Regions from separate parts of the Cellulomonas electrica genome, predicted to be linked through region 1. Evidence: predicted binding sites of a transcription regulator. Region 1 holds the regulator's gene; the other holds the start of a gene.
What was found. The regulator LexA, encoded in region 1, represses DNA repair genes until DNA is damaged. The targets are predictions, from matches to a motif close to TCGAACANNTGTTCGA.

Region 1 (14,161 bases):
GCGGACACCGTCGTGGTCGACGGCGACCTCGCTCCCTCGCAGCGGCGCTCCCTGGAGGACGTCGTCCGCGTCAAGGTCGTCGACCGGACGGCGCTGATCCTCGACATCTTCGCCCAGCACGCCAAGTCCCGGGAGGGCAAGGCGCAGGTCGAGCTGGCCCAGCTCGAGTACCTGCTGCCGCGGCTGCGCGGCTGGGGCGAGTCGATGTCCCGGCAGGCCGGTGGTCAGGTCGGCGGCGCGGGCGCGGGCATGGGGTCGCGTGGCCCTGGCGAGACAAAGATCGAGCTCGACCGCCGTCGCATCCGCAACCGGATGGCGCGTCTTCGCCGGGAGATCGCCGCGATGCAGCCATCGCGTCAGACCAAGCGGGCGTCGCGCAAGCGGAACGCGGTGCCGTCGGTGGCGATCGCGGGCTACACCAACGCCGGGAAGTCCTCGCTGCTCAACCGGCTCACCGGAGCGGGCGTCCTCGTGGAGAACGCGTTGTTCGCGACGCTGGACCCGACCGTGCGGCGGGCCGAGACCGCGGACGGGCGCGTCTACACGCTGGCGGACACCGTCGGCTTCGTGCGGTCGCTGCCGCACCAGCTGGTCGAGGCGTTCCGGTCGACCCTCGAGGAGGTGGCCGACGCGGACCTGATCCTGCACGTCGTGGACGCGTCGCACCCGGATCCCGAAGGTCAGATCGCCGCGGTGCGGCACGTGTTCGCCGACATCCCGGGGGCGATGGACGTGCCCGAGATCATCGTGCTGAACAAGGCGGACCTCGCGAGCCCCGAGGCGATCGCCCGCCTCCGCTCCCGCGAGGTGCACTCCGTGGTGGTCTCGGCGCACACCGGCGAGGGGATCGCCGAGCTGATGGAGCTGGTCGCGGACCAGCTGCCGCGCCCCGGTGTGCCGGTCGACGTGGTGGTGCCGTACTCGCGCGGGGACCTGGTCAGCCGCGTGCACGAGCACGGCGACATCGATGCGGAGGAGCACACGCCGGACGGCACGTGGCTGCGCGCCCGGGTCGATGCGACGCTCGCCGGTGAGCTGAACGCGGTGGCGGTCCGTCGCGCCTGATGCAGCCCGCCCACGCGGCGGTCGGGCCCGCCCGCGCTCGTCGCGGCACCGGCACGGGTCGACGCGTGCCGCGACTACGCTGACGCGGTGCCAGCCCCCGAGCCCCCCGTTGCGGAGCTGCTCGACCTGGCGGTGACGGCTCTCGGCGGCGCTCGCCGGGACGGTCAGCACGCGATGGCGGAGGCCGTCGCCCAGTCGGTGGACCGTGGCGAGCACCTGCTGGTCCAGGCGGGGACCGGTACGGGCAAGTCGCTCGGCTACCTCGTCCCGGCCGTCCGTCACGCGGTGCTGGCCGACGAGCGCGTGGTCGTGTCCACAGCCACGCTCGCGCTGCAGCGCCAGGTGGTCGCACGGGACCTGCCGCTGGTGGCCGACGCGCTGGCGGACCGGCTGCCCCGCAGACCGACGACGGCGCTGCTCAAGGGCTGGCACAACTACCTGTGCGTGCACAAGGTGGCCGGGGGGTACCCGGAGGACGACACCGCCGTCCTGTTCGATCTCGGCGAGCGTCGCGGCGCGGCCGACCACCCGGCGCCCGACGCCGAGGCCGGCCGCGAGAGCCTCGGTGAGCAGGTGGTGCGGCTGCGGGAGTGGGCGCAGGAGACGGACAGCGGGGACCGGGACGACCTCGTGCCCGGCGTGAGCGACCGGGCGTGGCGGCAGGTGTCCGTCACGTCGCTGGAGTGCCTGGGCTCCACGTGCCCGATGGTCGACGAGTGCTTCCCGGAGCGGGCCCGCGCCGCGGCACGGGCGGCCGACGTCGTGGTGACCAACCACGCGATGCTGGGGATCGCGGCGTCGGGGTCGCCGAACGTGCTGCCGGAGCACCAGGTGCTGATCGTCGACGAGGCGCACGAGCTGACGGACAGGGTGACGGCGCAGGCGACCGACGAGCTGTCGTTGGCGACCGTGGAGCACGCCGCCCGGCTGGCCCGTCGTCATGGCGGCGTCCCGACGACCGACCTGGACGCCGCCGGCCGCGCGCTCGCCGCCACGCTGGTCGAGCTGCCGGAGACACGGTTCGCCGACGGCCTGCCACCGGCCGTGCGTGACGTGGTCGGCTCCGTGCGGGACGCCGCCCGCGCCCTGCTCAGCGCGCTGAAGCCGGACCCGAGCCGCGCGGCGGCGGGCGGCGGCCCGGACGGCGGCGTGAAGATGGCCAGCACCGCGATGCTGTCCCTCTTCGAGGTCGCCGAGCGGATGACGGCCGACCCGGAGGACGCCCGCCGGCAGGTGCTGTGGTGCAGCCGTTCCGAGGATCGTCGCGGCGGCACCCTGGCGCGGCTGCTCGTCGCCCCGCTCGCCGTGCACGGACTCATCCGCACCAACCTGCTGGCCGGTCGCTCGGCCGTCCTGACGTCGGCGACCCTGACGCTCGGCGGCTCGTTCGAGCCGGTCGCCCGGTCGATGGGCCTCACCGGCCCGCCCGAGGCAACGGCCCAGCCCGCCGTCGAGACCGGCGTCCCCCCGGAGCGGTCGTCGAACGGGGACGAGGCCACCCAGCCGTGGCGGGGCCTCGACGTCGGGAGCCCGTTCGACTACGGCAAGCAGGGGATCTGCTACGTGGCGCGGCACCTGCCGCCACCCGGTCGGGAGCCCGCCACAGCGGCTCAGCTGGACGAGATCGAGGCGTTGGTGCGCGCCGCCGGCGGTCGCACGCTCGGCCTGTTCTCGTCCCGCCGGGCCGCACAGGCGGCCGCCGAGGCGATGCGGCAGCGGCTCGACGTCCGGGTGCTGCTGCAGGGCGACGACCAGCTGCCCACGTTGGTCGCGCAGTTCTCGGCCGACGAGTCGACGTGCCTGTTCGGCACCCTGTCGCTGTGGCAGGGCGTCGACGTGCCGGGCGCCACCTGCCGGCTGGTGATCATCGACCGCATCCCGTTCCCGAGGCCGGACGACCCTCTCATGGCGGCTCGCACGGAAGCCGTCGCGGCGGCCGGGGGGAACGGGTTCATGGCGGTGTCCGCGACGCACGCCGGCCTCCTCTTGGCGCAGGGTGCCGGCCGGTTGATCCGGACCGTCGACGACCGGGGTGTGGTGGCGGTCCTGGACCCTCGTCTGGCGACCGCTCGGTACGGCACGTTCCTGACCAGGAGCATGCCGCCGTTCTGGACGACGACCCGGCGTGACGTCGCTCTCTCCGCGCTGCAACGGCTGGCGGCGGCCGACTAGCCTTCCGAGTACCGGGGTGATCCGGTCAGGGCGTGACCAACGTCCTGCTGCCGCCGCCAGGTCGCGGCGCACCGCGAGGAGGAGCCGTGAGCGAGAGCGACGACATCGACGAGGGTGGCCTGCACGGGACCGTCTTCTCTCCCCGCAGGGCCTCGAAGCTGGCGATCGTCGGTGCGGGCGCCGTGGGGTCGACCATGGCCTACGCCGCGCTGATGAGGGGTTCGGCGCGGACCGTGGCGCTGTTCGACATCAACCGCGCGAAGGTCGAGGCCGAGGCGCTGGACCTGTCGCACGGGATCCAGTTCATGTCGATGGCGGAGGTCGTCGGCTCGGACGACATCGGGGTCCTCGCCGACGCCGACGTGGTGATGTTCACGGCCGGCGCCAAGCAGAAGCCCGGCCAGAGCCGCCTCGACCTGGCCGGGGCGACCATCTCACTGGTGCAGAAGGTGCTGCCCAGCATCGTCCGCGTGGCGCCGAACGCCGTCTACGTGATGGTGACCAACCCTGTCGACGTGGTGACCTACGCGGCGCTGAAGATCTCCGGCCTGCCGCCGTCGCAGCTGTTCGGCTCCGGCACCGTGCTCGACTCCTCGCGCCTGCGCTTCCTCATCGCCCAGCACACCGGGGTTGCGGTGCAGAACGTGCACGCCTACGTCGCCGGGGAGCACGGGGACACGGAGATCCCGCTCTGGAGCTCGGCGAGCCTCGGCGCGGTGCCGCTGCTGGACTGGAACGGCTTCGGCGACCGTGGTCCGCTGACCGCCGGCGTCCGGGAGGCGATCGCCCGCGACGTGGTCGAGTCCGCCTACAAGATCATCGAGGGCAAGGGCGCGACGAACTACGCCATCGGGCTCGCCGGCTCGCGCATCATCGAGGCGATCCTCAAGGACGAGCACCGCATCCTGCCGGTCTCGTCCCTGCTCGAGGGCTACCACGGCATCAGCGACGTCTGCCTCTCCGTCCCGGCCGTGGTGGCGGCCGACGGCGTGGGCGAGCGGATGCCGGTGCCGATGTCCAGCGACGAGCTCGCGGGCATGCGACGGTCCGCCGACGCGGTGCGGTCGGTCGCGCGGCAGTTCGGGTTCTAGTCGACGCCTGCGGGCTCGCCGGTCCTGACCGGCGGGCCCGCAGGGCCGTCCTGGCGTGCGCCGATCGCGCTAGAGGCTGCGCAGCACGCTGACCACACGACCGAGCACCGTCGAGTCGTCGCCGGGGATCGGTGCGTACGCGGGATTCTGCGGCATCAGCCAGACGTGACCGTCCGTGCGCTTGAGCGTCTTGACCGTCGCCTCGCCGTCGATCATCGCCGCGACGATCTCGCCGTTCTCCGCCACCGGCTGGCGCCGTACCACCACCCAGTCGCCGTCGCAGATGGCGGCGTCGATCATCGAGTCGCCCCGGACCCGGAGCAGGAAGAGGTCGCCCTCGCCGACCACCTGGCGGGGGAGCGGGAAGACGTCCTCCACCACCTGGTCGGCGAGGATCGGGCCACCGGCCGCGATCCGTCCGACGACGGGCACGTATGCCGGCCCGGGGGTGCGGTCCAGCTCCGGCAGGTCGGGGTCGAGACCGGCCGCCCATTCCGCCGTCCCGATGCGCACCGCACGGGAGTCGTCGGGCTGGACCACCTCGATCGCGCGGGGCCGGTTCGGGTCCCGGCGCAGGTAGCCCTTGCGCTCGAGCACGGTCAGCTGGTGCTTGACCGACGACGGGCTGGTCAGGCCGACCGCCTCGCCGATCTCCCGCATGCTCGGCGGGTAGCCGCGGCCCTCGACGGACTGCTTGATCGTCGCCAGCACCAACCGCTGACGCGGTGTGAGCCCCTCGTCGTCGGGGGCGCCGTCCGGTAGTGCGTGCACCGAGGCGAGGGTCCCGTCCTCGTCCGTCCGCCTGCTGTCCGTCACCGCGCTGTCCTCCCTGTGGCCGGCGGCGTGCCGGACCGTCGCGCCCACCGACCCCGCCGTCCGCGTCCCGCCTGGTCCCAGCGCCGCGCGGGTCGTGTCAGTGGTCGGTGATGGTCTGTCGCCGTGCAGCGAGCGTATGGCCCGCGGCACCCGGACTCAAACACCTGTTCGAGCGTGTCTCGACGGATGTCGGTCGGGTCTGGTAGACATCGTACAGACGTTCGACGAACGGATGTTCGATCCGGTGGTGGCGCCGCGAGGTGCCACCCGCGACGGAGGTGGGCAGCATGAGCGCGATCCTGGTCACGGCACGTCCGGCGGTCGTTCCCGTCCGGGCTGGTGCGGCGGCGCCTCGCGGTGTCGCAGGGACGCGGGAGCGGCACCTCCGGCTGGTGCCGGATGCGACGGCGCCGGCGGACGAGCGGTCGGCTCAGGAGCGGCCGCTGCGGCTGACCCGGCGGGGGCGCGTCGTGGTGGCGGCGCTCTCGCTGCTGCTCGTGGCCGGCGTCGGCGTCCTGGGGAGCAGGGCAGCGGCTGACGGACCCGCCTCCGCTCCGGTGGTCGAGCGGCACGTCGTGACGCCGGGCGAGACGTTGTGGGGCATCGCCGCGTCGGTCGCGCGTCCCGGTCAGGACGTCCGGGACGTGGTGGTCGAGCTGCAGAAGCTGAACGGGATGGGCGACTCGGGCCTGGTGGCGGGCGAGGAGCTGGTGGTTCCCGCCGCCGGCTGACGGCCCTTCGTTCCTTGCGCGGCCCGCAGGCGTCGCTTAGCGTCGCCTGCGACCCCGACGAGTCGGAGGGGTCGTTCGACGGTGCCGCCGACCGCCCCCGGGTGGCGGCACAGGTGAGAGGACCCCTGTGCACTGCCCCTTCTGCCGGAACCCCGACTCGCGCGTCGTGGACTCGCGGACGTCTGACGACGGTGCATCGATCCGTCGTCGACGTCAGTGCCCGCAGTGCGGACGACGGTTCACCACGCTCGAGACCACGAGCCTCGCGGTGGTGAAGCGGTCCGGCGCCACCGAGCCCTTCAGCCGGGAGAAGGTCGTCAACGGCGTCCGCAAGGCCTGTCAGGGTCGGCCGGTCAGCGAGGACGACCTGGCCCTGCTGGCGCAGCGCGTCGAGGAGACGCTCCGCTCGTCCGGCCAGGCCGAGGTCGACGCCTACGAGATCGGGCTGGCGATCCTCGGTCCGCTGCGCGAGCTCGACGAGGTCGCGTACCTCCGGTTCGCCTCCGTGTACCAGGGCTTCGACTCCCTGGAGGACTTCGAGGCGGCGATCACCGTGCTGCGGGCCGCGCACGAGGACCACGACTCCGACGACGTGGCTCCCGACGCGACGGAGGAGCCGGCTGCGAGCCCGGCCGACGGTCGACCGTCGGTCCCGACGCCGCCGGGTCCGCCGTCAGAGGTCGCTCGAGCGTGAACCCCAGAGGTTGATGCCGGCATCGACGGCGTGAGGCTCGACCGCGACGAGCTCGTCCTCGGTCAGCGGCGCGGTCGCCGCACCGGCCAGGTTCTCGTCCAGCTGCTGCGGCGTACGCGCACCCACCAGCACGGTCGTCACCCGTGGGTCGCGCAGCACCCACGCCAGCGCGAGCTGCGGCAGCGTCCGTCCTGAAGCCCGTGCGATCTCGTCCAGCGCGCGCACGTGCCCCAGCGCCTCCTCGGTGAGCCACTCGGGGCGGAGGGGACCGCCCCGTGCAGCGCGGGAGCCCGCCGGTACACCGTGCAGGTAGCGGGTGCTGAGCATCCCCTGCGCGAGCGGCGAGAAGGCCACCATGCCCATCCCGGCGTCACCGACCACGTCCAGCAGCGACCGGCCGTCGCTCCCGGGCCGCTCCACCCACCGGTTCAGCATGGAGTAGGCCGACTGGTGGACCGTGAGCCGGATGCCGAGCTCGTCGGCGACGCGCAGCGCCTCCCGGGTCCGGTCCGCCGAGTACGAGGAGATGCCGACGGCCCGTGCCTTCCCGGCGCGGACCGCACCCGCGAGTGCACCGATCGTCTCCGCCAGCGGCGTCGCGGGGTCGTACCGGTGCGAGTAGAAGACGTCGACGTGGTCGGTCCGCAATGCCCGCAACGAACGGTCGAGGGACGCGCGGAGGTACTTCGCCGAGCCGTGCTCCCCGTACGGTCCTGGCCACGCGCGATAGCCCGCCTTGGTGGTGATCACCAGGTCGTCACGGTGCGCCGCGAGCTCCCGGTCGAGCAGCCGACCCACGGCCTCCTCGGCGGCGAAGGGCGGGGGTCCGTAGTTGTTCGCCAGGTCGAGGTGGAAGACGCCGCGGTCGACGGCGCGCAGCACGAGGGCCCGCTGGGCGTCGAAGGACGTGTCCTGGCCGAAGTTCTGCCACAGCCCGAGAGAGACGGACGGGAGGATCAGACCGGCCGCGCGTCGGGTCGGTACCGGCTCGGGGAAGGCGTGCACGTGGCCGACGCTACGGCAGAGCCGGCGCACCCGAGGTGGCCGGTAAGGGTCTCGCGGCTGTCCGGCTTGCCCGTCGTCACGCCGACGGGCCAGGCTGGCCCCAGGCCGCCCGGATGGGCGGCAGCGGGCGGTGCCCGCACTATGAGGGAGGGCCCATGGCGGACGAGGAGCACGCACCGACGGTGAGCGAGGACGCCAAGGCGAAGTTCCGGGAGGCTCTGGAGCGGAAGAAGTCGGCACAGCACCGGACGACCGACGGCTCGGCGGGCAGCGGTTCCGTCCGCGGGTCCGAGACGTCCGGACCCGTGCAGCGTCGGTTCCAGCGCAAGAGCGGCTCGGCCTGACACGGGGCTGATCGGGGTCTGTTCCGGGATCGACCCGGGCCGGACCGGTCCCGGACCCGGGCAGGGCTCCCAGGTGCACGACCACGGCCGTCGTCGCAGCAGTGCGACGACGGCCGTCGTCGTCCCGACCTCAGGAGAGCAGACGCAGGCGGACGGACTCGGGGCGGTCCCGCAGCGCCGTCACGGCCGCCTCGTCGACCAGGCTCCCGGCGTCCGTCACCACGTAGCCCAGCTCGCCGCGCGTGGCCAGCAGCTGGCCCTCGATGTTGACACCGTGCTCGGCCAGGGTCGCGTTCACCGCGGCGAGCACGCCGGGCACGTTGCGGTGCAGGTACGCCAGGCGGTGCACGTCCGGCGCCTGGTCCAGCGCGAGGTTGGGCACGTTGACCGACAGGGTCGTCGAGCCGGTGGTGAGGTAGTCGCGCACCTTGTGGGCGACGAACTGCCCGATCGCCTCCTGCGCCTCCTCGGTGGAGCCACCGGTGTGCGGGGTGAGGATCACGTTCGGCAGGCCGCGCAGCTCGGACTCGAAGGGGTCGCCGTTGCGCTTCGGCTCGTGCGCGAACACGTCGACCGCCGCCCCGGCGACGTGCCCGGAGGTGATGGCCTCCTGCAGCGCCGGGTAGTCGACGACGAAACCGCGGGACAGGTTGAGGAAGATCGCACCCTCGCGCATCCGGGCGAACTGCTTGGCGCCGAACAGCCCGGCGTTGCCGGACCGACCGTCGACGTGGAGCGTGACCACGTCGGCTGCCTCGAGCAGCTCGTCGAGCGAGTGCATGCGGCGAGCGTTGCCCAGGGCGAGCTTCTCGGCGGTGTCGTAGAACACCACCGACATGCCGAGGTTCTCCGCCAGCACCGACAGCTGCGTGCCGATGTTGCCGTAGCCGACGATGCCCAGCGTCCGGCCGCGCACCTCGTGGGCGCCGCTGGCCGACTTGTTCCACACGCCCGCGTGCATCTGCCGGTCGAAGTCCACCAGCCGCCGGGTGAGCGCGATGATCTCGGAGATCGCCAGCTCCACGACCGACCGGGTGTTGGAGAACGGCGCGTTGAAGGCCGCGATGCCGTGCGACGCGGCGGCGCGAAGGTCGATCTGGTTGGTGCCGATGCAGAACGCGCCGACGGTGAGCAGGTCCGGGGCGTGCTCGAGCGCACGGGCCGACACCTGGGTCTTCGACCGGATCCCGAGCATGTGCACGCCGTCGAGCGCCTCGATCAGCTCGTCCTCGTCGAGCGCGCCGGACCGCGTGACCACCTCGAACCCGGCCTCGGTGAGGATGGTGCGGGCGTGGGGGTGGATGTTCTCCAGCAGCAGGGCCTTCAGCACGACACCATGGTGCGCCCGTCCGCGCCTCGGACGGGCAACGGTCCGCTCCGCGGACGTCCCCGAGGGCCTCAGGCCGGCCGGAGACCGTCCGGCAGGGGGTTCGCGTGCACGACGTGCAGCAGCTGCGTCGGCCGGGTCATCGCGACGTACAGGTCCCCGGCGCTCTCCTGCAGCACCTCGGCCGGCTCGACGAGCACGACCACGTCGAACTCCAGGCCCTTCGTCTGGACCGGGCTGAGCACCACGAGGTCCGCACCGAGGTCCACCGCCGTGCCGTCGTCCGCGCCCGCGACCGGCCGGCCGAGCGCCGCCAGCGCCGCGCGGACGTGCGGCAGGCGGTGGGGGACCGCCACCAGCGCGACCCGACCGGAGCCGGCCGCGTCGGACACGTCGCCGACCGCCTTGAGGGCACGCTGCGCGGCCGCGTCGACGAGCTCGTCGGCAGCCACCCCCTCGATCACCAGGGCGTCCTCGACGTCGCGGGCGGAGGTCAGGGGGCTGACGGGCAGGCCGACCGCGACCGCCATGCGGCCCGCGGCCTCCGCGACGACTGCCGGCGTGCGGTAGTTGACGGTCAGCTCGGCCAGCCGCCACGAGCCGCCGAGCACCGGGTCGAGCATCCCGGACCACGAGCTCGCACCGCCAGGCGACGACGTCTGCGCCACGTCGCCGACCACCGTCATCGACCGGGTCGGCACGCGCCGCAGCAGCGCTCGCCACGCCATCGCCGACAGCTCCTGCGCCTCGTCCACGACGACGTGCCCGTAGGTCCAGGAGCGGTCTGCGGCGGCTCGTTCCGCCGTGGTGAGCGACGGTCCGGTGCCGGCGAACCGGTCCGCGAGCGACTCCGCCGAGACCAGCCCGCCGGCCCCGGTGGACGCGAGCACCTGCCGGGCGTACTCCACCTCCTCCGCACGGCGCCGTGCGGCGTTGCGTGCCTGGGCGCGAGCGGCCTGGTCGTCCTCACCGAGCAGCTCGGCCGCCTCGTCGAGCAGCGGGACGTCGGCGGCCGTCCACGGCGACTCGGCCGGCCGTGCGAGCAGCTGACGCTGCGCGGCGCTCAGCTCCGGTGCGGCCTCGGCCAGCCGGTGCGGCTTGGCGTACAGGTCGGAGACGAGCTTCTCGGCCGTCAGCGGCATCCACGCGAGGTTCAGCGCGATGCGGATCTCCCGCGTCGTCCGCAGCTCCTCCATCAGCTCGGCGCGCTCGTCCGCCGGGACGGGGAAACCCAGCTGGGCGGCGTACTGCTCCGCGAGCCGTCCCAGCATGTCGCGGACGAAGCCGATGCGGGCCTGGTTGTGCGGCCGGTGCTGGCGCTGCGCGCGTGCGATCGCCGAGGCGACGTCCGAGGGCCGCACCTCCACGAGCCTGCCGTCGATCCGGACGCTCACCGGTGCAGCGGGAACGCGCTGGCGCGCGCGGACCGCCCGTGCCACGACGCGGGCCATCACGGCACGGCCCTTCAGCTCCGCCACGTCAGCGGCCTCGGGCGCCACGCCGACGACGCCCGGGTACAGCTCCGACAGCGTGGTGGTGACCACGCCGGTCTCGCCGAGCGCAGGCAGCACCTGGTCGATGTAGCGCAGGAACGTCCTGCTCGGGCCCACGAGCAGCACCCCCGCGCGCTCGAGGAGGCGGCGGTGCGCGTAGAGCAGGTAGGCCGCCCGGTGCAGGGCCACGGCCGTCTTGCCGGTGCCCGGACCGCCCTGCACCACCAGGGTCCCCTGCAGGTCGGCCCGGATGACCGCGTCCTGCTCCGCCTGGATCGTGGCGACGATGTCGCCCATCCGGCCGGTGCGCCGAGCGCCGAGGGCCGCCAGCAGCGCCCCCTCTCCGCTCAGCGTCCCGGCGGTGTCCGACGCGTCCAGCCGGTCCAGGTCGAGCACCTCGTCCTCGACGCCGGTGACGGTGCGACCGGACGTCACCAGGTGACGTCGCTGCACCACCCCCTCGGGATGCGCCGCGGTCGCCCGGTAGAACGCCCGCGCCGCGGGAGCGCGCCAGTCGGTCAGCAGCGGGGTCTGCTCGGCGTCGGTCAGCCCGATGCGTCCGACGTAGCGGCGCTGGCCGTCGTCCAGGTCGAGCCGGCCGAAGGCGAGGCGGTCCTCGACCGCCTCCAGCTGCGCGAGCCGGTCCTCGTACAGGGTGGCGAACGCGTCCCGCTCGCTGCGGTTCTGCGGGGACCCGGACGGGCCGGACCGTCGCACCGCGGCGAGGCGGTCCCGGGTCTGGGCTCGCTGCTGGTCCAGCCGGGCGTACAGCTCGTCGACCACCTGCTGCTCGCCGGCGAGCTCGTCCTGACGTCCTGCCACCTGCTGCGCTCCTGTCCGGCGGCCCGTGGCCGTCGTTCCGGGTCCTGCACGGACGTCGCCCGGAGTTCGATCGAGGGTGTCGATCGGCGCGGGCGGCCGTCCATTATCCGACTCCGGCGTAGGCGCTGCACGCGCGTGTCCGCGCGGTGCGCTGCGCCACCGCCCGCCGCGCGCCGGGCGGTGCCCCGCCGTACGCTTCGCCAGACGGCCGGCCGGAGAGGAGACCTGTGAGGCACACGCCGCCCGCGTCGGACGACGTCACCCGCTTCGGCCCGGTCGGGACGCGGACGGACGGCCCGCTCCGCATCCTCCTGGTGGAGGACGACGACGGGGACGCCCTGCTGGTGCGGGAGCACCTCGCGGACGCCGGCCTGGAGACGCGCCTCACGTGGGTGCGCACCATGGACCAGGCGCTCGAGCGGCTCGACGTGGACTGCGTGCTGCTGGACCTCGGTCTGCCGGACACCGTCGGCCTCGCGGGTCTGGAGCGGCTGCTGTCCCACCAGGCGCCCGCTGTCGTGGTGCTCACAGGACTTGCCGGCGACGGGGTGGGGCTCGCCGCGGTCGCCGCAGGCGCCCAGGACTACCTGGTGAAGGGCGACGTCGACGGCGAGAGCCTCGGTCGTTCGGTGCGCTACGCCGTGCAGCGCCGCCGGCTGGAGGACACCGACAGGGCTCTGTACCGCAGCCTCGTGCGAGGCGCGGAGGCGGCGCGGCTGGAGCGGGCGCTGCTGCCGAGGCCGTCGGTCCAGGACCCGGGCCTCGAGGTGCGCGTCGGGTACCGGGCGGGCCGGGACGGTCTGCTGGGCGGCGACTTCTACGACGTGGTGCAGCGGCCGGACGGCACCGTGCTGGCGATGGTGGGCGACGTCTGCGGTCACGGGCCCGACGAGGCGGCGCTGGGCGCCACCTTGCGCACGGCGTGGCGCACGCTCGTGGTGACCGGCGTCCCGACCGAGCAGATCCTCGGGCAGCTCGAGCTGGTGCTGGCCACCGAGCGCTCGCGGCCCGAGCTGTTCACCACGGTGTCGATGCTGGCGGTGCACCCGGACCGGCGGCACGCCGACCTGTACCTGGCAGGACACCCGGTGCCCATGCTGGTGGGCGACCCGGCTCGGCTGTTGCCCGCCTCGGCACGGGGCCGTGCCCTGGGCATCCCCGTACCCGGTGGCTGGGACCCGCTGCCGCTCGAGCTCGGGGACCGCTGGCGCGTGATGCTCTACACGGACGGTCTGCTCGAGGCGACCGTCGGCGGCGGGGGCGAGCGGCTCGGCAAGGACGGTCTGCTCCGGGTGGTCGAGGGTGCGGCCGCCGCCCACGGCCACGTCCCGGCGGTGCCGCCCGGCGCCGGTGACGACCCGCTGGTGACCACGGTGCTCGATGCCGTGCGGGACCGGCACGGCGGCGACCTCGTCGACGACGCGGCGGTGATCGTGATCGGGCGGAGGTCATGACGACGCCGCGCTCCTCACGCCGGGTTGTTCCGATCCGCACCCTGCGCGACCGGCTGACCGGCATGCTGACGACCGCGACCGTCGTGCTCGCCGTGGTGCTGGTGGTCGCGACGCTGGCCGCTGCTCGGCTGCTGTCCGTGCAGCGGGCGGTCACGCAGCGCAGCTTCGACGAGATCACCCGGGCGGACAGCGCCTACGCCGGGCTGGCCGACGCCCGGTCGGCCGTCCTCTCGTACGCCATGGCCGCGGACCCGTCGACGCTCGGACCGTTCGACACGCTCCGCAGCGCTCCCGACGGCGGCTTCGACGCCCTGGCGGCCGACCTGTCGGGCTCCGGTGACGTCGCTGCCGCGAACGCCGGCCGGCGCGCTGCTGCGGCGGCCGAGGCGTGGACCTCCGGGTGGGCCGACCCCGTCGTCGCGCAGGTGCGGGCCCAGGGTGCCGGCTCCGTGGCGGCGGCGCAGGTGCAGGCCGGTCAGCGTCTCTTCGACGCGGTCCACGACCAGGCGAGCGGCCTGTCCACCGCACTGCGCGCCGAGCGGGACGGTGCGCTGAACCGGCTCGCCCTGTACACGCAGGTGCTGCTGGCCTCGGTCGCGCTGCTGGCCGTGTCGGCCGTCGTCGCCGGCGTCCTGCTCTGGCGCGCCCTGCGGGGCTGGGTGCTCCGCCCGATCGACCAGCTGACGGCGGACACCCGCGCCGTGACCTCCGGCGACCTGCTGCACGAGGTCACGCTGGACGGCCCCGGGGAGTTCGAGGTGCTGGCGCGCGACGTCGAGGCGATGCGGCACGCCCTCGTCGTCCAGGTGCAGCAGATCCAGGCGTCGCGCGCGGGTCTGGAGGAGGCGCACGCGCGACTCACCGAGCAGGCCGAGGAGCTGCGGCGGTCCAACCGCGACCTCGAGCAGTTCGCCTACGTCGCCTCGCACGACCTGCAGGAACCCCTGCGCAAGGTCGCGTCCTTCACCCAGCTGCTCGCCAAGCGGTACGGCGGTCAGCTGGACGAGCGGGCCGACCAGTACATCCAGTTCGCCGTGGACGGCGCCAAGCGGATGCAGCAGCTGATCCAGGACCTGCTGGGCTTCTCCCGCGTGGGTCGGCTGGGCGGCGAGAGCTCGGACGTGCCCCTGCAGGACGCGCTCGACGC
Region 2 (14,161 bases), 1.0 Mb from region 1:
CGGCGTAACCGCGGTCGGCGCTCCAGTCGCCCGTGCTCGGCTCGACCGCCTCGATGCCGGCGGCCGCCAGCTCGTCGTGCCAGCCCTCGATGCGGCGGCGTGCGTCCAGCCAGTCGGTCGGGCCGGCCAGGTGCAGCACGTCCCGGTGCCCGAGGTCCAGCAGGTGCCGCACCGCCTGGCGCGCGCCGGCGTAGTGGTCCACCGCGACCGACCGCAACGGCGCAGGCAGGGCCATCGGCCCCACCATCACCACCGGCACCGGGGAGGCGAAGGAGCGCACCGCCTCGACCGCGTCGTCGTGCGCCGCGAGCACCACGACCCCGTCGACACCCTCCGTCATGAAGTGCTCGAGCACGGACGCGACGTCGTCCGAGCTCCACGCCGGCAGCGTGGCCAGGGACACGAACAGCCCGAGCTCCCGGGCCGCGTTCTCGATCGCGATCAGCGTGCTGGTCGGCCCGAACAGCGCGGAGCCGGACGAGAGGACGCCGATGGTGCCGCTGCGACGGGTCACCAACGCCCGCGCGGCGAGGTTGGGGCGATACCCCAGTGCGGCGACCGCGTCGAGCACCCGCCGTCGGGTGGCCGGACGCACGCTGGGATGGTCGTTGAGGACCCGGGAGACGGTCTGGTGGGACACCCCGGCGAGCGCGGCGACGTCGCTCATCACGGGTGGGCGTGTGCTGGACATCGGTCCGAATCCTCCACCCGTCGAGGCGCCCGAGGTGGCCGGACACTCCACCGACCCGCGAGACACGAAGGCCCCGCGCCGGCATTGGTGCTGGTCGCGGGGCCTTTCGGTGCTGAGCCGCCTGAGAGAATCGAACTCTCGACCTTCTCATTACGAGTGAGACGCTCTGCCGACTGAGCTAAGGCGGCGTCGTCGTGGGGTGACGCGGAGCGACCCCCGGCACGGCGAGCGGGCCCACTGTACCCGGAGCCCGGTCCGGCCTCCAAAGCGGGCCCGCGGTCGGTCGCGCCGGTCGGCGCGGGTGTCAGCAGCGCGTGCCGGCCTTGGGGGCCGTGCCGTCGAGGAAGTAGTCGTCCACGGCGTTCTGCACGCAGGAGTTGGACAGGCCGTACGCGCCGTGCCCCTCCCCGACGTGGGTGAGCAGGACGCCCGACGAGAGGGTCGAGGCCATCTTCTGCGCCCAGACGTAGGGCGTCGCCGGGTCGTTGGTGGTGCCGATGACGACGATCGGCGGCGCGCCCTTCGCCGAGTAGTCGGTCAGGTCCGTCGCCTGCGGCACCGGCCAGCTCGCGCAGGTGGTGCCGGAGTACGCGAAGAAGTCCCCGACGGTGGGCGCCGCCTGCTTGATGGCGGCGGCCTGCGTGCGCATGGTCGCCAGGTCCGACGAGCCGCGCGAGTCCAGGCAGTCGATGGCGGTGAACGCCTCGGTGGTGTTGGTGGTGTACCGGCCGTCGGACGCGCGGTCGTAGTACGCGTCGGCCAGCTGCAGCAGCCCGGAGCCGTCGCCCTTCACCGCGGCGGTCAGCGCCTGGGTCAGCATCGGCCAGGCCTTCTGCGAGTACAGCGGGTAGGCGATGCCGGTGAAGGCCAGCGGCGCCGTCAGCCGGCGGGAGGTGCCGGTCGGTAACGGCGTGGTGTGCGTGTGGGTCAGCAGGCCGGCGATCTCCTTCATCGCGGTGTCCACGTCGCCCGTCAGCGGACAGCCCTTCCCGCCCAGGCAGTCGGTGACGTACGCCCGCAGGGCGCTCTCGAAGCCGGCTGCCTGGCCGGCCGCGACGGCGTCGGCGTCGAGCGTCGGGTCGAGCGCCGAGTCGAGCACCATGCGGCCGACCGTCTTGGGGAACAGCGCCGCGTAGGTGGCGCCGAGCTTGGTGCCGTACGAGTAGCCGAGGTAGTCGAGCGTCACGTCGCCGACCGCGGCCCGCACCACGTCCATGTCCTTCGCGGAGCTGATGGTGTCCACGTGCCCCAGCACGGCGCCCGTGTTCTGGGCGCACGCGGCACCGAAGTCGGCCCACGCCTTCTCCTGGGCCTGCACGCCGGCGTCGGTCGACAGGTCGAAGTCGGCGGCCACCAGCTTGTCCATCTGCGGGCCGTCGTAGCACTTCACCGGCGCCGACCGCTGCACGCCGCGGGGGTCGAAGGCCACCAGGTCGTACTCGTCGCGCACCTCGGCGCTCACCACGGTGCCGGCCGTCTCGAGGAAGTCGACGGCCGAGGCGCCCGGTCCACCCGGGTTGACCAGGATCGACCCGACGGTGTCCGACCCCTTGGCCTTCAGCCGTGCCACGGCCAGGTCGATGGTCGGGCCGGCCGGCTGGGCCCAGTCGAGCGGGACCGTGACGGTGCCGCACTGGGCGGTCTCGCCCTGCGGCGCCGCGACGCCGGAGCAGCCCTTCCACTGCACGGTCTGCGAGTAGAACCGGGTCAGGTCCGCCGGGACCGGGGTCGCGGGCGCCGACACGCTCCGCGAGGCGTTTCCCGTGGGGCTGGTCCGGTGCTTGGCGGGGGCCGGCGTGCAGCCGGCGAGCACGAGTCCGACGACGAGCAGGGCCGATGCCGCACCGAGGCGGGTGGACCGGCGCAGGCCGGTGGACGGCCGGGCGGCGATGGGCATGGCGCCCACCGTAACGGTCGGTGCTGAACAGTCTTGACGGAACCCGAACACAGGGCGGACACACCCCGAACCGAGGTCGTCGACAGTCCTCCTCGTCGGCGGGAGCGGCCCGCCCTGGTGAAGGAGTCGTCATGACGCTGCCCCTCGCACGCATCGTCGGGACCGTCGCGCTGACCGGTGCGCTCGCGCTCGGTGCCGCCGTGCCCGCCCTCGCCGACGGGACGTCCACCCCCGTCGCGACCCCGACGGCGAGCTCGTCGCCCAGCCCGTCGACGCACGTGACGGTGGACGGGAGCACGGTCACCATCACCACCGACCTGGCGACCGTCCAGGCATGGTGCACCCGCGACCACAAGGCGCAGGCCCGCCTGACGGCGCTGCAGCAGCGGATCCAGGCCGGGGCCGACACCAAGGGCTCCGTCGCCTGGCTGCGCGCCAAGGCCGCCGCGGCGGCGACCGCCGGGCACCCCGAGCAGGCGAAGCGGCTCAACGAGCGCGCCGACCGGCGCCAGGACCGGCTGCCGCAGATCGCCAACGCGCTGACCCGGCTGAAGAACGCGGACACCACGGTGTGCTCCGCCCTGCCCGGCGCGGGCGCATGAGCCTGCGCCTGCGCGCGGACGCGCGCCGACGTGGCGTCGCGCTGCTGCTCACCGCGGGGCTCGTGGCCGGCCTGGCCGGCTGCGGCCTCGCGGGGCACGGCAGCGTGGGGGCCGGTGGCGGGACGACGAACGGCGCGGCCAGCGGGACGGTGGGCGGGAGCGCGGCCCGTGGCGGGTCGGCGGCCGGCAGCGCGTCCGGCGGGACGGGTGCTGCTGCCGGAGGCTCGTCCGGCGCGTCGTCGTCGCCTGCCGCGACGGACGTCGACGGGCTGCAGCAGGCTGTCGACCAGGCCGGCAGCCTCGCCGACCAGGTGGACCAGGACATGGCGGGCGACGCCTCGTCCTGACCCCGTCGCCCGGCACGACGGGCGCGGCAGCCGACAGGAGGATCGATGGCGCAGGGCAGCGGGCTGGTGGTGCTCGCCGAGGACGACCCGGCGGTGACCGAGCTGGTGCGCCTGTACCTGACCCGCGACGGGTTCACGGTGCAGGCCTACGCCGACGGCTCGCAGGCGCTGCAGGCCGTGCTGACCCATCGGCCCGTCGCCGTCGTGCTCGACATCGGCCTGCCCGGCCTGGACGGCATCGAGGTGTGCCGACGGCTGCGCGCTCGCGGGGACCGCACGCCGGTGCTGTTCGTCACCGCGCGGGACGACGAGGTGGACCGGGTGCTCGGCCTCGAGCTCGGTGCCGACGACTACGTCACCAAGCCGTTCAGCCCCCGCGAGCTCGTCGCCCGCGTGCACGCGGTGCTGCGCCGGACGCAGCCGGTGGACGCCGAGCGGCTGACGTTGGGGCCCGTGACCGTCGACGTGCCGGGCCGGCGGGTGTGGGTCTCCGACCGGCCGGTGCACCTGACCGCGACGGAGTTCGACCTGCTCACGCACCTGCTGCGCACGCCGGGGCGGGTGTGGCAGCGCGAGGAGCTGCTCGCGGCGGTCTGGGGGTACGCCGATGCCGGCAGCCGCACGGTCGACGTCCACGTCGCCCAGCTCCGCGCCAAGCTGGGCGCGGACGCGCCGCTGCGCACCGTCCGCGGGGTCGGCTACGCCGCCGACGAGGCCGCGATGGGCGCGGAGCAGGGCGGCGGCCGTGGAGGCGCTGACCCCGACGGACATGGACGCTCCGACCAGCCTGGGCGAGGCCGGCTGTGACCGGCACGCCGGCCGATCACCGGTCTCCCGCCACCTCTCCGATGCCCCTCGCGAGCCCTGCCGACGTACCTCGCCGCGACGCCCCCCGTCGGTGGTCCGGCCACCTGAGTCTCAGCGTCCAGATGACGCTGGTGTGCGTCGCGGTGGCCCTGGTCGCGGCCGCTCTCTCCGGGGTGGCCGCCGCCCGGGCCGTCGTCCAGGAGGACCGCATCGCGGCCGCCGCGGCGGCGGCGCCCGAACCGGTCGCCACCACTCCGGCGGAGCGGGCTCGGGAGCGGGCGCGTGAACGGGCACTGGCTCGCGCCGAGGCCCGGCCGCTGCAGCGCGTGGAGCGGGCGGTGGCCATCGCCCTCGCCGTGGGGCTCGGCGTCGGCCTCCTCGCCGGCGGGGGTGCCGCCCGGTTGCTGACCCGCCCGCTGCGCCGCACCGCCGTCGCGGCCACCGCCCTGCAGCACGGGCGACGCGACGTGAGGGTGCCGGCCGAGGGTCCCCCCGAGATCGCCGAGGTGGCCGACTCGCTCAACGCCCTGGCGGCGGCGCTGGCGACGTCCGAGGCTCGGCAGCGTCGGTTCCTGCTGTCCGTCTCGCACGAGCTGCGCACGCCGCTGACGGCCGTGCAGGGGTTCGGCGAGTCGATCGCCGACGGTGTGGTCGAGGGCGAGCAGGCCAGGGAGGCCGGACGCGTGGTGGTCGCGGAGTCGCAACGGCTGGCACGCCTGGTGGAGGACCTGCTGGCGCTGGCCCGGATGGGCGCCGACGACTTCCGGCTCGAACCCGCCACGGTGGACGTCGGTGCACTGGTGGACGACGCGGGCCGCACCTGGTCGGCGCGGGCGGTGGCGTCCGGTGCCGTGCTCCGGGTGGAGCTGCCCGCGGTTCCGCTGGTGATCCGCACGGATCCCGGCCGGTTGCGGCAGGTGCTCGACGGCCTGGCAGCCAACGCTGTGCGGATGACCCCCGCGGGGCACCCCGTGGTGCTCGCCGCCCGTCCGCCGGTGCTGACGGACCCGCCCGGGACTGCCGCCGTGCTGCAGGTGCGCGACGGCGGACCGGGGCTGACGGAGGCCGACCGTGCCGTCGCGTTCGAGCCGGGTGCGCTCGGGGCCCGCTACCGGGACGAGCGGCCCGTGGGCGTCGGCATCGGACTGTCCCTGGTGCACGGCCTGGTGCAGCGGCTCGGCGGCGCCATCGCCGTCGACGTCGCACCGGAGGGGGGAGCGGCGTTCACGGTCGCTCTGCCCGTGGCGGCACCGACCGGTGCGCCGTCTACGCCGTGACGGGCTGCGTCCCGCCGGTGAGCAGCGGGGCGACGACCTCGTCGACGATCGACGTCACCGCCTGGGCCGACGGCGCCCGCAGGGTCGTCGTCACCTCCTGACGCAGCAGGTCGGCGGCGAGCCGCAAGGTGCGCGGCGTCACCCGGCTCGGGTCCACCTCACCCCTGCGCTCGGCGCGGCGGACCACCTCCACGACCGCGGCACCGCCACCGCCCAGCCAGTGCTCGCGCAGCGCGTACGGGGCGATGCCCGTCTCCCGGTAGAACTCCCCCATCTGGACACCGAGCAGCACCATCACGTCCGCCCGCCGGGTCATCGCGTGCAGGATCTCGAGCAGGTCGCCGCGCAGGCTGCCCGTGTCCGGTGCCGGTGCGGGGTCTCCGGCGGTGCGGTGCCGCAGAGCCGCCAGCGCCAGGTCACGTCGGGTGGACCAGCGGCGGTAGACGACGCTGCGCGACGTGCCGGCCCGCGTGGCGACGGCATCGAAGGTCAGATCGGCATAGCCCCGCTCCACCAGCTCGGCCCACGCCGCCTCGAGCAGCGCCGCATCCAGCTGAGCGCCCCGCCGACGCCGCCGAGGCCCAGAACCGGCGTCGCGCCCGGCGTCGCGGCCGGGATCACGCCTGGAACCGGGAGCCGGACTCTCCACGTCAAGGTCCACTCGTGCATCTTATTGCCCTCCGGTCCTAAGAGTCGCTGACGTCTCTTAGCGCGGTCCGCCGCTGCTCATTGCCTGCACCCGTCCCGGCGCCGGTGCAGGCGCGCCGGAGCGACCCGGGACGGGGACGAGCGGTAGGCCGTGCCGGCTGCTGAACGACCAACCGCCGGTCCCGGAAGACCGGATACGCACGTGGTGCCGATGGACAACGTCGTGGTGGTGCCAGCACAGCAGCACGCCCGTGTTGACGTCGGTCTCCCCGCCGTCCCGCACCCACTCGGCGACATGATGGATCTCGCCCAGCGCCGGCGGCGCCGTGCACCCCGGATATCGGCACGTGCCGTCGCGGGCGACCACCGCCCTCCGGCGGGGTCCGGCGTAGGTGCGCTCGGCCCGGCCGACGTTGATCACCTGCGAGTCCGGGCCGAACACGAGTCGCGAGACGGCGGAGTCGCAGGCCAGCCGCGCGAGGACCGTCTGCGGCACGGGGCCGGCACCGACCAGCTCCGCCACCGCGAACCGCTCGACGTCGGCGACGGCCGGCAGTCGGAACGGCCGCTCAGCTCCCCTGCCCGCGCCGCTCTCCCCCACTCGACGCCCCGCCACTGGACGCTCCACCGCTCCACCGACGGCACGCAGGTGCGGGGCGCCGGCCTCCACAGCGCGCCGCAACGTCTCGAAGTCGACGACGACGTCGAGGTGCGGCCGGACCACTGCACCGGTGCCGACCAGCCCGTGGTCGAGAACGAGCCGCGCCACGTCGGCCAGCCCCTGCGCACGACGCTGCTGCGTGGTCCGTCGGTCGTCCGGCGCCGGGGCCGTCATCACGGTGTCCAGCGCGGCGTTGACCGCCGCACCGTGCTCGGTCGTCAGGAAGCCGGAGAGGTGATACCCGCCCTTCGTGGCGGCAAGCCCGACAAACTCCCGGTCGCACGCCTCGCGGTACCCGCGCTCGTCCGCGTCGGGATCGGCCGCGGCGGCCCAGCGCCGAGCCAGCCGGCGGAACCCGTCGGCTCCGTCCTGAGCGGCGTGCTCGACGAGGAACTCCTCACCGCACTCCTCCGCCGAGGCGGCCAGAGCATCGCACCGCGGTTCGCTCGTCGCGACGACCGTCACCATCGTCCGCACCTGGTCGCGGCCCACGAGCCCGGCCAGCGCCGCGGCGCTCGTGGCGGGCAGGTGGTCGCGCAGCACCCGGCCGGTGCTGACGAGCTCGCGTGCCCTGACGAACGACATCCCGGTGCGTGCGGCCAACCAGTGCGCGAACGAGCGGGAACCGTCGGCCGCCCACATCCCGTCCTCGGCCGCCGAGACCGACAACCATGCGGCCGCGGCACTCAGTCGGTCCAGCTGCTCGACGAGGCTCAGCAGCACGTCGAGCGGTTCGCCGCCGACAGCACCGCCGACCGACGGAGGCTGCTGCACACCCTGCACGACGGCGTCGACCGCGACGGTGAGCGCGTCGACAGCTCCGTCCGCCGCCGACCCGTGCACCGCCACCACCGCCCACCCCTGAGACCCGTCCGACCAGCACCAACGATATCGCCTCTGGCTCTATTCGAACGTGTGTTCGTCTCTCTGTGTGTTCGCTGTGAGCGATATGGCCACTGCGGCGGCGCCAACGCCCGTGGCGTCTCCCCGAGAACCTGCTGTCGAGATACGCGGATGACTCTTATCCCGCGCCGCACGTCAGCCCTGCGGCCGGAGCGCCACCGCCATCGCCTCGACCGCCAGCAGCGGCGCCACGTTCCCGGCCAGCCGCGTCCGTGCGACGCCCACGGCATCCATCCGCCGCAGGGTCTGCTCCGCGGTGCTGTCCGCCGCCAGCCCCCGCACCAGGGCCTCGTGCTCGCTGTTCACCAGCTCGACGCCCGCCCCGAGCTGCACCACCAGCACGTCCCGGTAGAGCGACAGCAGGTCCACCATCGCGCGGTCCAGCACGTCGCGCTGCGAGCGGGTCGCCCGGCGCTTCTGCTCCTCCTCGAGCTGGCGCACCTGCGCCCGCACCGTCGGTGGCAGCGTCGCGGCGTTCTCCGCGCCGAGCGTGTGCAGCAGCGCCGCACGCTCGGCCGCGTCCTTCTCGTCCGTCCGCGCACGGGCCTCCGCCTGCGACGTCTCGACCAGCTCCCCCGCGGCCAGCACCGCGTCGCCGACGCCACGGATGCCGCCGGCCAGCTCGAGGACCCGGTTGCGACGGGCCCGCGCGTCCGCGTCCCGCGCGAGCCGGCGGGCGATGCCGACGTGGCTCTGCGCGGCACGGGCCGCCACGAGGGCTGTGGTCGGGTCGATACCGTCCCGACGCGCCAGCAGCTGCGCGACGGCCTCGACGGGCGGGACGCGCAGCGGCACCGAACGACAGCGCGAGCGCAGCGTGATCAGCACGTCCTGGGCGCTCGGCGCGCACAGCACCCAGACGGTCCGCGCCGCCGGCTCCTCGATCGCCTTGAGCAGCACGTTGCCCGAGGAGTCGTTCAGCCGGTCCGCGTCCTCGACGACCACCACCCGCCACCGGCCCTGCGACGGCGCCCGCGCCGCCAGCTCCACCAGCGGGCGCGCGGTGTCGACGCGGATGAACACGCCCTCGGTGGCCACCAGCGTCACGTCCGGATGGGTGCCCGCGAGCGCCGTCGTGCACTCGTGGCACACCCCGCAGCCGCCGCGCGGGCACTGCAGTGCCGCGGCGAAGGCGCGCGCCGCGTTGGACCTGCCCGATCCCGGCGGTCCGGTCAGCAACCAGGCGTGGGTCATCGCCGTCGGGTCCGCCACCGCGTGCGAGAGCACGGCGACGGCCGGCTCCTGCCCGACGACGTCGTCCCAGACGGTCACGACGAGGCCCGCCCCGGATGCCCGACGGCCCCCGCGGCACCCACCGGCACGCCGCTGAGCAGCGGCTCCACACGTACCCGGATCGCGGCTGCCAGCTCGTCGGCCGGCCGCGTCCCGTCCAGCACCAGCCACCGCCCCGGGTCCGCCGCCGCCCGGTCGAGGAACGCCTGCCGCGTCCGCCGGTGGAACTCGTCCCCTGCGCGCTCGAGCCGGTCCGGCTCCCCGGTCAGCCGCGCCTTGCCCGCCACCGGGTCGATGTCGAGCAGCACCGTCAGCGCCGGGAGCAGCCCCTCGGTCGCCCACAGCGACAGCTGCTCCACGGCGTCCGCACCCAGGTCCCGGCCCACCCCCTGGTACGCCACCGACGAGTCGAGGTACCGGTCCGTCACCACCACCTCGCCGCGGTCCAGCGCGGGGCGCACGACGGTGGTGACGTGGTGCGCACGGTCGGCGGCGTAGAGCAGCGCCTCGGTGCGAGCGTCGACGTGGTCGCCGTGCATCACCGCGTTGCGGAGCACCCGGCCCAGCTCGGTGTCGCCGGGCTCGAAGGTGAGCAGCACCGTGCGGCCGGTGTCCTCGAGCCAGTCACGCAGCGCACGGGCCTGCGTCGACTTCCCGGCCCCGTCACCGCCCTCGAAGGACACGAACAGCCCGTTCACGTGCGCCAGGGTAGCCGCCGGCACCGACACCGCCCGGCACGGCGAGGGGGACCGGCCGCCTCGACCGATCCCCCTCCGCCACCATCGGGCGCGGCTCAGCCCCGCGGCTCGCCCGGGTACACCACGCCGACCTGCCGGCGCACCTCGTCCATCGTCCGGAGCACGGCCAGCGTGCCCTCCCACGTCATCCGCGGGCTCTCCGGCTCCCCGGCCGCCACGCGGCGCGCCACCTCCGCCGCCTCGTACTGCAGCCCGTTCTCGGCCGGCTGGGTGAACGTCCACACCCGCCCGTCCCGACGGGTCACCTGGAACGACGTCGGCCGGTAGAACTCGCCGGCGACCCGGATGTGGCCCTCGGTGCCCGAGATGGACGACGTGGTGGGCGTCTTGGCCCACAGCGTGGTGTTCAGCTGCGCCAGCGCGCGGTCGCCGTAGCGCAGCACCGCGGACACCTGCCCGTCCACACCGGTCTCCGTCAGCACGCCGACGGCGTGCACCTCGTCGGGAACGCCCAGGAAGTCGTGCGCCCAGGCGGCGGTGTAGACGCCGAGGTCGAGCAGGGCGCCGCCCGCCAGCTCGGGTGCGTACACGCGGCTGCGGGGGTCGAAGGCGAACCACTGACCGTGGTCGGCACGCAGGTTGACGATCTCGCCGATCTCACCGGCGTCGATCACCTGGTGCAGCGCGGCGACGTGCGGCAGGAACCGCGTCCACATCGCCTCCATGACGAAGACGCCGGCCTGCCGGGCGGCGGAGAAGATCTCCTCCGCCTCGGCGACGTTGCGCGTGAACGCCTTCTCGACGAGCACGTGCTTGCCGGCCTTGATCGCCTGCAGGGCGTTGTCCCGGTGCTCGGAGTGCGGGGTGGCGATGTAGACGGCGTCGACCTGCGGGTCCTCGACCAGCTGCCGGTAGCCGACGTGCGTCGTCGGGATGCCGTGGGCCGTGGCGAACCGCTCGGCACGGTCGCGGTTGCGGGAGCCGACGGCCACCAGCTGGGCCCGCGTGTGCTGCGCCACCGCGTGGGCGAACACGGAGGCGATGCCGCCGGCGCCGAGGATGCCCCAGCGGATCGGAGGTGCGGTACGGGGGTCCTCGGTGCGTGGCATGGCGCCAACGTAGCGCTGACGCGACCGCCTCGTCGCGCGCGCCCGAACGCGTCACGACGAGCCTCGCGGCCGGCTCACGACGAGCGTCGGGCCCCGTCCCGACGCGAGCCCCGGAACCGCTCAGGAGCGCGAGCTCGACCGGCTCTTCCCGGCCCCGGCACGGGCCCGCGGAGCCGCCTTGCGCTTGGTCGGACCGGCCTCCCGCTTGGCTGCCAGCAGGGCGATCGCCTCGTCCGGGGTGATCGACTCGGGCGTCGTGTCCTTGGGCAGCGTGCGGTTGGTGACGCCGTCCGTCACGTAGGCGCCGAACCGGCCCTCCTTCACCACGATCGGCTTGCCGCTGGTCGGGTCGGTGCCGAGCTCGCGCAGCGGAGGCGTGGTGACCGCGCCGCGACCGCGCTTGGGCTGGGCGTAGATGGCCAGCGCGTCCTCGAGCGTGACGTCGAACAGCGCCTCCTCCGACGGGAGGGTGCGGGAGTCGGTGCCCTTCTTCAGGTACGGCCCGTACCGGCCGTTCTGGGCGGTGATCTCGGCACCGGTCTCCGGGTCGGTGCCGACCACGCGCGGCAGGGACAGCAGCTTGAGCGCGTCCTCGAGCGTGATGGTGTCCAGCGACATCGACTTGAACAGGGAGCCGGTGCGGGGCTTGGGCGCGGCGGCGAGGGCCTTCTTGCGTGCGGCCGCCGACAGGTTCGGGTCCAGCTCCGGCTCCGGCAGCACCTCGGTGACGTAGGGGCCGTAGCGGCCGCTGCGCGCGACGACGGTGGTCCCGGTGGACGGGTCGGTGCCGAGCTCGCGGTCGCCGTCCGGCTGCGTGGTCAGCAGCTCGTGGGCCTTCTCGACGGTCAGCTCGTCCGGTGCCAGGTCGTCCGGCACCGACGCCCGCTGCGGATCGGTGGACCCCTCCAGCGGCGGCGCCTCGAGGTACGGCCCGTACCGGCCGACGCGCAGCGTGATGCCGTCGCCGACGTCGATCGAGTTCACGTCCCGCGCATCGATCTCGCCGAGGTTGTCCACCAGGCCGTGCAGGCCGCCGGACTCGCGAGAGTCCGACCGGTCGCCGAAGTAGAACTCGGTCAGCCAGTCGACCCGGTCCCGCTGCCCCTCGGCGATCGCGTCGAGGCCCTCCTCCATGTCGGCGGTGAAGGAGTAGTCGACCAGCCGGTCGAAGTTCTCCTCGAGCAGCCGGGTGACGGCGAACGCCAGCCACGTCGGCACCAGGGCCTGGCCGCGGCTGGTGACGTAGCCGCGGTCCTGGATGGTCGAGATGGTGGCCGCGTAGGTGGACGGGCGGCCGATGCCGCGCTCCTCGAGGGCCTTGACCAGGCTCGCCTCGGTGTACCGCGGGGGCGGTGAGGTGCGGTGGCCGTCCGCCGCCAGGTCGCTCGCGGTGAGCGGGTCGCCCTGCGCCATGCGCGGCAGGCGCGCCTCGCGGCCCTCGCCGGCGGAGCCGGCCGTGGCATCGTCGTCGTACCGGGAGACGTCCCGGCCCTCCTCGTACGCCGCGAGGAACCCGCGGAACGTGATCACGGTGCCGGAGGCGGAGAACACGGCCTCACGCCCGTCGCTCGTCGTCGCCGCGAGGCGCACCGAGGCCGTCTGGCCCCGGGCGTCCGCCATCTGCGAGGCGACGGTGCGCTTCCAGATCAGCTCGTACAGACGGAACTGGTCGCCGGACAGCTCGCGGGCCACCTGGGCCGGCGTGCGGAAGTGGTCACCGGCGGGGCGGATGGCCTCGTGCGCCTCCTGGGCGCCCTTCGCCTTGGCCGTGTAGATGCGCGCCGCGTCCGGCACGTACTCCGCGCCGTACAGCTCGGCGGCCTGCCGGCGCGCCGCGTCGATCGCCTGCGTGGAGAGCGCGGGCGAGTCGGTCCGCATGTAGGTGATGTAGCCGTTCTCGTACAGGCCCTGGGCGGTGCGCATCGCCTGGCGGGCGCTCATGCGCAGCTTGCGGCCGGCCTCCTGCTGCAGCGTGGAGGTGGTGAACGGCGCCGCCGGGCGGCGGGAGTACGGCTTCGTGTCCAGGGACTGCACGGCGAACGGCGACGCGGCCAGGGCGCCGACCAGGGCGGTCGCGGTCGCTTCGTCGAGCGCGACCACACCGGACGACGAGCGCAGCGCGCCCCGGTCGTCGAAGTCGCGGCCGCTGGCCACCCGCGCCCCGTCGAGCCCCGTCAGCCGCGCGGAGAACGTCGGCTCGTCGCCGTCGGCCACCGCGAAGGTGCCCGTCAGGTCCCAGTAGTCCGCGGCGCGGAACGCCATCCGCTCCCGCTCGCGCTCCACCACCAGGCGGGTCGCCACCGACTGCACGCGTCCGGCGGACAGGCCGGGGCGGACCTTGCGCCACAGCACCGGCGACACCTCGTACCCGTACAGCCGGTCGAGGATGCGGCGGGTCTCCTGCGCGTCCACCAGCCGGTCGTCCAGCTCGCGGGTCGACGTCAGGGCCCGCTGGATCGCCTCGCGGGTGATCTCGTGGAACACCATCCGCTTGACCGGCACCTTGGGCTTGAGCTCGGACAGCAGGTGCCAGGCGATCGCCTCGCCCTCGCGGTCCTCGTCAGTGGCGAGGTAGAGCTCGTCGGAGTCCTTGAGCAGCCGCTTGAGCTCGGCGACCTTCTTCTTCTTGTCCGCGTCGACCACGTAGTACGGCGTGAAGCCGTTGTCGACGTCGACGGCGAACTTGCCGAACGGACCCTTCTTCATGTCCGCCGGCAGCTCGGACGGCTGCGGGAGGTCGCGGATGTGGCCCACGGACGCCTCGACGTCGTACCCCTCGCCGAGGTACCCCGCGATCGTGCGCGCCTTGGCAGGCGACTCCACGATGACGAGCTTGCGTCCTGCAGCCATGCTGTCCGGCCTCTCCAGCGTTCCGGCGCATCGGTCGAGCGCCGTTCCCGCCGAACCCTACGACCTTCCGTCAAGCGAGCCGGTGGCCCGGCGCAGCACCAGCATCGCGGCGAAGGTCAGCGCGGAGGCGGCGATCACCGCGCTCACCCCGCCGGCGTAGGCCAGCACCTCGGCGGCCCGGGTGGCCGTGGCGGACCGCACCGACCACGTGCGGACCAGCAGCAGCGCCCCGACGGCTCCCGCCGCGACGCCGCCGGCCAGCAGCACGCCGAGGACCACCGAGTAGGTGCTCGGCCCCCGCTCGGTGCGGACCACCGGCACCTGGTCGGTGACGGTCGGAGCGGACCGGCGGTAGGTGGACAGGGCGCAGGCGACGGCGGTCCACGCGAGCACGACGAGGGTCGCGGCCACGGCGTCCGACGGACGGTGCCAGCGGCC

Region 2: QMF98_RS15215 (HNH endonuclease signature motif containing protein) is a predicted target of LexA. The motif match lies at 7,838-7,853, and genes of this name have one in related genera.

Annotation. Positions count from the first base shown of each region.
Region 1 covers NZ_AP026442.1:2,232,997-2,247,157, reverse strand. Annotated here, with positions in the region: gene hflX (GTPase HflX) at 1-1,065, shown strand, start outside; gene QMF98_RS10365 (ATP-dependent DNA helicase) at 1,153-3,237, shown strand; gene QMF98_RS10360 (L-lactate dehydrogenase) at 3,324-4,328, shown strand; gene lexA (transcriptional repressor LexA) at 4,398-5,144, opposite strand; gene QMF98_RS10350 (LysM peptidoglycan-binding domain-containing protein) at 5,432-5,875, shown strand; gene nrdR (transcriptional regulator NrdR) at 6,003-6,569, shown strand; gene QMF98_RS10340 (aldo/keto reductase) at 6,549-7,574, opposite strand; gene QMF98_RS10335 (DUF5302 domain-containing protein) at 7,730-7,918, shown strand; gene serA (phosphoglycerate dehydrogenase) at 8,049-9,248, opposite strand; gene QMF98_RS10325 (HelD family protein) at 9,317-11,560, opposite strand; gene QMF98_RS10320 (PP2C family protein-serine/threonine phosphatase) at 11,788-13,014, shown strand; gene QMF98_RS10315 (sensor histidine kinase) at 13,077-14,161, shown strand, end outside.
Region 2 covers NZ_AP026442.1:3,279,450-3,293,610, forward strand. Annotated here, with positions in the region: gene QMF98_RS15175 (LacI family DNA-binding transcriptional regulator) at 1-691, opposite strand, end outside; tRNA gene QMF98_RS15180 (tRNA-Thr) at 807-879, opposite strand; gene QMF98_RS15185 (alpha/beta hydrolase) at 996-2,588, opposite strand; gene QMF98_RS15190 (hypothetical protein) at 2,720-3,190, shown strand; gene QMF98_RS15195 (hypothetical protein) at 3,187-3,537, shown strand; gene QMF98_RS15200 (response regulator transcription factor) at 3,583-4,344, shown strand; gene QMF98_RS15205 (HAMP domain-containing sensor histidine kinase) at 4,467-5,621, shown strand; gene QMF98_RS15210 (TetR/AcrR family transcriptional regulator) at 5,611-6,270, opposite strand; gene QMF98_RS15215 (HNH endonuclease signature motif containing protein) at 6,328-7,779, opposite strand; gene QMF98_RS15220 (DNA polymerase III subunit delta') at 7,969-9,105, opposite strand; gene tmk (dTMP kinase) at 9,102-9,764, opposite strand; gene QMF98_RS15230 (Gfo/Idh/MocA family protein) at 9,860-10,873, opposite strand; gene topA (type I DNA topoisomerase) at 10,994-13,723, opposite strand; gene QMF98_RS15240 (phosphatase PAP2 family protein) at 13,781-14,161, opposite strand, start outside.